Regions from separate parts of the Cupriavidus sp. SS-3 genome, predicted to be linked through region 2. Evidence: predicted binding sites of a transcription regulator. Region 2 holds the regulator's gene; the other holds the start of a gene.
The links. Region 2 encodes LexA, which represses DNA repair genes until DNA is damaged. Its sites were predicted from a motif close to ACTGTATNNNNATACAGT; they were not measured.
Positions count from the first base shown of each region.

Region 1 (3,727 bases), on a different contig from region 2:
TCGGTGGCACGCAGGCGCTCCTGCAATTCGCCCAGCTGCTCGCTGCCGAGCTTGTGGGTCTTGGCTTCCTGCATCACGCGCGCGGTACCGTAGCGGGCGCCGCGGCGATGCACCAGGCTGTCGGCAAAGCGCTGGTTCGACAGCCAGTTCTCGCGCTCCAGCGCGTCCAGCAGTTGTTCCAGCTGCTCGGGCGACTCGGCATGCGGCGCCAGCTTGCGCGCGAGCTCGGCGCGGCTGTGCTCGCGGCGCGACAGATAGCCGACGGCGCGCGCCTTCAGCGACAGCGGGGGACGGGTTGCCATGGGTGACCGGGATCAGCGGTTAACAGAAAGAACGGGCGCCGCGGGCCAAGCAAAAAGGCCGGGGCATCGGCGATGCCCCGGCCTTCCGGATGGCGCAGCGGCCGCCGGCGCGGTCAGTTGGCGCAGCGGCCGCCGGCGCGGTCAGTCTTCGACCGTTGCCGCGGCGGCTGCAGCGGTGGGATTCATGGCCACCACGCCCAGTGCCGCGCGCACCTTGTTTTCGATTTCGGCGGCAATGTCGGGGTTCTCGCGCAGGTATTCGCGGGCGTTGTCCTTGCCCTGGCCGATCTTGTCGCCGTTGTAGCTGTACCAGGCGCCGGACTTCTCGACGATCTTGGCATCCACGCCCAGGTCGATGATCTCGCCCTGGCGCGAGATGCCCTGGCCGTAGAGGATGTCGAAGAAGGCCTCGCGGAACGGCGGCGATACCTTGTTCTTGACCACCTTGACCTTGGTCTCGTTGCCGATCACGTCGTCGCCCTTCTTGATCGAGCCGATGCGGCGGATGTCCAGGCGCACCGAGGCGTAGAACTTCAGCGCATTGCCGCCGGTGGTGGTTTCGGGCGAGCCGAACATCACGCCGATCTTCATGCGGATCTGGTTGATGAAGATCACCAGGCAGTTGGTGCGCTTGATGGTGCCGGTCAGCTTGCGCAGCGCCTGGCTCATCAGGCGGGCCTGCAGGCCGGGCAGCGAATCGCCCATTTCGCCTTCGATTTCGGCCTTGGGCACCAGTGCGGCAACCGAGTCGATGATGATCAGGTCGATCGAGCCCGAGCGCACCAGCGCGTCGGTGATTTCCAGGGCCTGCTCGCCGGTGTCGGGCTGCGAGATCAGCAGGTCGCCGACATTGACGCCGAGCTTGGAGGCGTAGTTGACGTCCAGCGCGTGCTCGGCGTCGATAAAGGCGCAGGTGCCGCCCAGCTTCTGCATTTCGGCCACCACCTGCAGCGTCAGCGTGGTCTTGCCCGAGGATTCCGGCCCGTAGATCTCGACCACGCGGCCGCGCGGCAGGCCACCGACGCCAAGCGCGATGTCCAGGCCGAGCGAACCGGTGGAAACCACCTGGATGTCCTTTTCGACCTCGCCGTCGCCCAGGCGCATGATCGAGCCCTTGCCGAACTGCTTCTCGATCTGGGAGAGCGCGGCGGCAAGCGCCTTCTGCTTCTCGGCGCTCACGCCGGCACCTGCCTTCTTGTCGTCCATGGTCGTCCTTGAATCAAATGGTGTATAAATAGGCCGCATGTGGCGCGGCACCGGCATTTGCCGGCATCGGCGCCGGCCCGGCTGTCTGCGCGGCCGCACTCCAGGGGGTCTCCCCGGGCGGCCCCAGCGGAACGTGCGGGTACTGTATAAAAAAACAGTATGCTTGGCAAGCCCCTTCGCGCCCCCGTGCCGTTGCGCACCGGTGCCGGCTATGCCGGCCAGGGTGGAGACAACCATGCGCATTCTGATCGCCGAAGACGACGACGTGCTGGCCGACGGCCTGACCCGTTCGCTACGCCACTCTGGCTACGCCGTCGACCATGTCGCCAATGGCCTGGAAGCGGATTCGGCCCTGTCGACCCAGACCTTCGACCTGCTGATCCTCGACCTGGGCCTGCCGCGCATGTCCGGGCTGGAGGTGCTCAAGCGGCTGCGCGCGCGCGGCGCGATGCTGCCGGTGCTGATCCTGACGGCCGCCGACAGCGTCGACGAGCGCGTCAAGGGCCTGGACCTCGGCGCCGACGACTACATGGCCAAGCCCTTCGCCCTGTCCGAGCTGGAAGCGCGCGTGCGCGCGCTGGTGCGGCGCGGCGCCGGCGGCGGCGCCACGCTGATGCGCCACGGGCCGCTGGCCTACGACCAGGTCGGGCGCATCGCCTACCTCAACGACCAGATGCTGGAGCTGTCCGCGCGCGAGATCGGCCTGCTGGAGATCCTGCTCACGCGCAGCGGCCGCCTGGTGTCGAAGGAACAGCTGGTGGACCACCTGTGCGAATGGGGCGAGGAAGTCAGCAACAACGCCATCGAGGTCTATGTGCACCGCCTGCGCAAGAAGATCGAGGTCGGCGGCATCCGCATCGCCACCGTGCGCGGGCTGGGCTACTGCCTGGAAAAATTCCAGCCGGCGGTGGCCGCGCCGCACTGATTCCATCACCGCAGGCCGCGTGACCGACCTGAGCGCAATCTCGCCCACATGAGCCTGCTGCGACTGCCCTGGCGGCGCGTGCCGCGCGCCGCGCCCCCTCCTCCTTCCACGGACGCCACCGACCAGGACCTGGCCGACGCGCTGCCGCACCTGGAGGAAAGCACCGCCCATCCCGCGCCGCGCTCGCTGTTCGGCGAGATCCTGGACTGGATGCTGGCGCCGCTGCTGCTGCTCTGGCCGATGAGCATCGCGGTGACCTACCTGGTGGCCAAGTCGATTGCCAACGGTCCCTTCGACCGCGCGCTGGAAGCCAGCGCCATCGTGCTGTCGCAGCAGGTGCGCGAGGTCAATGGCCGGGTCACGCTGCAGCTGCCGTTGTCGGCGCGCGAGATCCTGCGTGCCGACGAGACCGACAACATCTACTACCAGGTGGTCGGCAAGCGCGGCGAGTACATCGCCGGCGACCAGGACCTGCCGCTGCCTTCCGAGGAAGACCAGGGCCACGCCGGGCTGGTGTCGCTGCGCGATGACCGCGTCGCCGGCAACGACGTGCGCGTGGCCTACACCTATATCGAGCTGAAGCAGGTCAGCGGCACCCAGCCGGTGCTGGTGCAGGTGGCCGAGACCCTGGACAAGCGCGCGCGGCTGGCCAACGAGATCATCAAGGGCGTGATCCTGCCGCAGTTCGTGATCCTGCCGCTGGCGGTGGTGCTGGTGTGGTTCGGGCTGTCGCGCGGGCTGGCGCCGCTGACCGCGATCCAGCAGCGCATCCGCGCGCGCAATCCGGGCGATACCAGCCCCATCGACGAACGCGCCGCGCCGCAGGAGATCACGCCGCTGGTGGGCTCGTTCAACGACCTGCTGGCGCGGCTGGACCAGTCGGTGCAGACCCAGAAGCGCTTTATCGCCGATGCCGCGCACCAGATGAAGACGCCGCTGGCGGGCCTGCGCATGCAGGCCGAACTGGCCCAGCGCGAGCAGTCGCCGGAAGAACTGCGGCGCTCGCTGGCGCAGATCGCGGGCAGCTCGGAACGCACCGCGCACCTGGTCACGCAGCTGCTGTCGCTGGCGCGCATGGAAAACCTGGCCGGCACCGGCGGCATGGCCGCGCTGGACCTGGCAGCGCTGGCGCGCGAGGTGGTCAAGGACTGGCTGCCGCAGGCATGGGCGCGCGACATCGACCTGGGCCTCGATGCCGACGACCATCCGGTGATGGTCCAGGGCAACCGCCTGATGCTGACCGAGATGCTGAACAACCTGCTCGACAACGCCATCCGCTACACGCCGCGCGGCG
Region 1 is NZ_JAYLVT010000005.1:23,054-26,780, forward strand. It holds gene recX (recombination regulator RecX) at 1-302, opposite strand, end outside; gene recA (recombinase RecA) at 444-1,508, opposite strand; gene U9J39_RS09695 (response regulator) at 1,744-2,433, shown strand; gene U9J39_RS09700 (sensor histidine kinase) at 2,482-3,727, shown strand, end outside.
Region 1: a site for LexA is predicted at 1,650-1,667, ahead of recA (recombinase RecA). Genes of this name have one in related genera too.

Region 2 (3,727 bases):
CCCCTGAAAATAATACTCATGCGAGGCTCGTACAGGAAGAACGCTGCCGTGAAAAGAACTATCGATGCCAACAGGACGAGCCATGCGTAGGAACGGCTCAGGGTCTCCGGAAGGATGCCATAGAGCCTTGCCAGGATCATGCCGAACATGAATTCAAGGATGATAGGATTTGTGGCCAGCAAGATATACGTGTTTGAGATTTCTTTGTAGAGATGCTCGGGGTCGAGCGAAACGCCTCCGGAAAATACGGTGGGCAGAATAATCGGTGTGAGGGTGAAGTATGCGATTTGAAGGGATAGCCTTCTGCTCAAGCACAAGAGAATTGAAAAAGAAAGATAGAAATAGATTTCGTAATTGAGAGACCATCCAATCAGGAGGGTGGGGTATCCGTAAAAGGGTGCGTCATTGGGCTCAATTGGAATGAAGAAGAGCGAGCGGAGGAGTGGCTCTAATTCGATGCTGCGAAGATCTCTAAGCATCGCGAAATAGAGCGTGGCAACCCAATATGGCGGCGCTACCCTGATCAATCGCTTAAGCAGGAATTGTATGGGTGCATCGTGAGGGCCGGGCTTATATAAGGCGGTCCACGCGATCACGAAGCCGCTGATCACAAAGAACAGGTCGACGCCAATATATCCCTTGCGCAACAGGTCAGACGCGCTGAACGGCAATGCCGCGGCAAGTGGGTCGAAGTGATCCTGCATGTGGTAGGCGACAACCCACATGGCCGCAATCCCCCGGAGCATCTGTAGCGATTGGAATTTCATTATGGGAGGCTCTCAGTTGGCCTGGTATGGCAAACTGTGTCCCATATCCGGCTGAGCACGCTATCCATCGAAGGAATGAGATGGGCGCCGGGGATGAAAAAGGGCCATGGGTTCGAGTCCCATCATTCAGGCGCGAGTGCCAGCGCTGGTGAGCCTCGCAGCGCCACAGCCGCTGCGGACTCATGGCGCAAAGATCGAGATGGCGCCTGGCGCGCGCGCGGGTTAGAATCCGCACCCGGCTCCCGCAAAACCCGCACGAATGCTGTGAGATTTCAGCGCCAGTGCGGAACAAGGCGAGGCCATAAGCGTTGGTTTTGGGTCAATGGCGATAGACGCCGGGATGGCAAGTTCCCGTCGTCGTGGACTCGAGTCCTATCCAGCCAACCCAAGCATTCTCCAGAACGGTGCCTCCCAAGGGCGCCGTTTTGCATTCCCCGGGGGTGGTATGTTGGTTCGAACGGCACTGATTGGCGCAGCGATGGCAACCATGGTGGCAGGGTGTGCCACTGGCACTTCGGAGAAGGACGTCCGCGCTCGCCCGCCGATGCGGTTGTTTACGCCGGTCAAGATGGCGGAAGTCGCGAAATGCCTGCGCAACAATCTGGGCGATGAAGCTACGCTGGTCCAGTTGCCGGCAAAAAACCAGACCGAGATCCGTATCGGCCAGAGCGCGTCAAGCGGTGAATATCAATACGCCTACCTGATCTCTCTGACGGCACAGGCCGATGGCACGGCGCTGGAACTACGCAAGACCGATACCTGGTTTCCCCAGCTGACGCCGACGGAACTCGAGGCCGAAGCCAAGGCGTGCGCGCGTAGCTGAGCGGGACAGAGCGCCGGCGACGCGGCAAGCGTCTGGCGATATCAGTCAGGCGGCCAGCTTTTCGGTGGTTTCAAGTTCCAGCATGCGGCAGATGGCCGCCATGCTGCCCACCATGGTACGGCGCTGCGTACCCTGGTAGACACGTACACCCTTGCTCTGGCGAAACGGCACGGGCTTGACCGGACGACGGGCGGCGACGTGGTGGATTTGCGGCATGGTGGCACCTCTTTTTAGGCAAAGCGGGGTCAACACCCGGCGAGCCGGGCGGCGTCTGCAAAGCAATGGAAGCGGGTGGGCCCGCGCAGGCAAAGCGCCCGCGATGGTGCCCGGCTAGAAGCCGGAAGAGCGGATCAGCCCGACGGCGATGCCTTCCAGCGAGAACTCTTCACCGGGCTCGACGATGATGTTGGTGAAGTCCGGGTTCTCGGCGATCAGTTCGATATGGCCACCGCGCCGCTGCAGGCGCTTGACGGTGACGTCGTCGCCCAGTCGCGCCACCACGATCTTGCCGTTGGCGGCCTCGCTGGCGCGGCGCACGGCGAGCAGGTCCCCGTCGAGGATGCCGGCGTCGCGCATGCTTAGCCCGCGCACGCGCAGCAGGTAATCCGGTCGCTCATCGAAGACCGAGGCATCCACCTGGTACTGGCGGTCGATATGTTCGGCGGCCAGGATGGGGCTGCCGGCTGCGACGCGGCCCACCAGCGGCAGCGTCAGCTGCAATACGCCGGCCATTGGCAACGAGAATTGGTCCGGCAGCTCCGAATCGCTGCGTGAGACCTTCAGGCGGATGCCACGCGACGCGCCCGGCGTCAGTTCGATCACGCCTTTGCGGGCCAGCGCCCGCAAATGTTCTTCGGCGGCATTGGGCGAGGAGAAACCGAACTCTGCTGCGATCTCGGCGCGGGTAGGGGGGAAGCCGGTACGGCGGATCGTGTTGCGGATCAGATCGAAAATCTGCTGCTGCCGGGGTGTCAGGGTCGCCATGGGATCGCCGTTCCGTGCAGGGCCGCTGGTGTGGATGACGGAGGCTCTGGTCCGTCCATCCAGCATCCGGCGGGCCGGGCACTGTATGTTTAAACAGTATGCTGTGATTTTATACAGTATCGGCGTCAGTGCAAGCAGAATTTTGAGGCGTGTCGCATGGACGCTGGTCAAGGCACCTGATGCGGGCTCCGCCAGGGCGTGTCCGCCCGCTACAATCGCCTTTCCTTTATCCAGAACTAAATCGTTGCGCGCTCCCATGACCCAATTGCCTCGCATCGTCGTATTGGCCACTGGCGGCACCATCGCCGGCGCCGCCGGCAGCGCCGCCAGCAGCGCCCGCTACCAGGCGGCGACCGTGCCGGTGTCCTCATTGCTGGCTGCGGTGCCGCCCCTGCAGTCGGTGGCCCGCATCGAGGCCGAGCAGGTGGCGCAGGTCGACAGCAAGGACATGACCTTCGCGCTGTGGCAAACACTGGCGGCGCGGGTCGGGCACTGGTCGGCGCAGCCTGACGTTGCGGGCATCGTGATCACGCACGGCACCGACACGCTGGAAGAAACTGCGATGGCGCTGCACCTGACGCAATCGTGTCCGGTGCCAGTGGTCCTGACCGCCGCGATGCGTCCGTCGACGTCGTTGTCGGCCGACGGGCCGCTGAACCTGCTGGATGCGGTGCGCGTCGCCGCCCATCCGGATGCGCGCGGCAAGGGTGTGCTGGCGGTGCTGAACCAGCAGATCCACGCGGCACGGGACGTGGCCAAGGCGCATACGTCGGCGGTCGATGCCTTTGTCTCGCCGTGCGGGCCGCTGGGGTTCGTGCAGGACGACTACGTGCGCTTTGCCCGGGCGCCCCGGGCGGCTGCGCCCATCGGGCCGATGCCGGCGGCGTGGCCGGTGGTGGAGATCTTGGCAAGCTACGCGCAGCCGGGCAGGGCGGTGGTGGATGCGCTGGTGCGGGCCGGCGTCGCCGGCCTGGTTGTGGCCGCGACCGGCAATGGCTCGATCCATGAGATGCTGGCAGCTGCCCTTGCCGATGCCGCGGCGGCCGGAGTGGCGGTGGTGCGCAGCTCGCGCACCGGTGCGGGGCATGTGGCGATCCCGCCGCAGCCTAGTCCTGCCGACGGTGTGTTCGTGTCAGCTGCCGACCTCAATCCC
Region 2 is NZ_JAYLVT010000004.1:266,668-270,394, reverse strand. It holds gene U9J39_RS09065 (acyltransferase family protein) at 1-767, opposite strand, end outside; gene U9J39_RS09060 (hypothetical protein) at 1,246-1,590, shown strand; gene U9J39_RS09055 (hypothetical protein) at 1,636-1,806, opposite strand; gene lexA (transcriptional repressor LexA) at 1,921-2,574, opposite strand; gene U9J39_RS09045 (asparaginase) at 2,831-3,727, shown strand, end outside.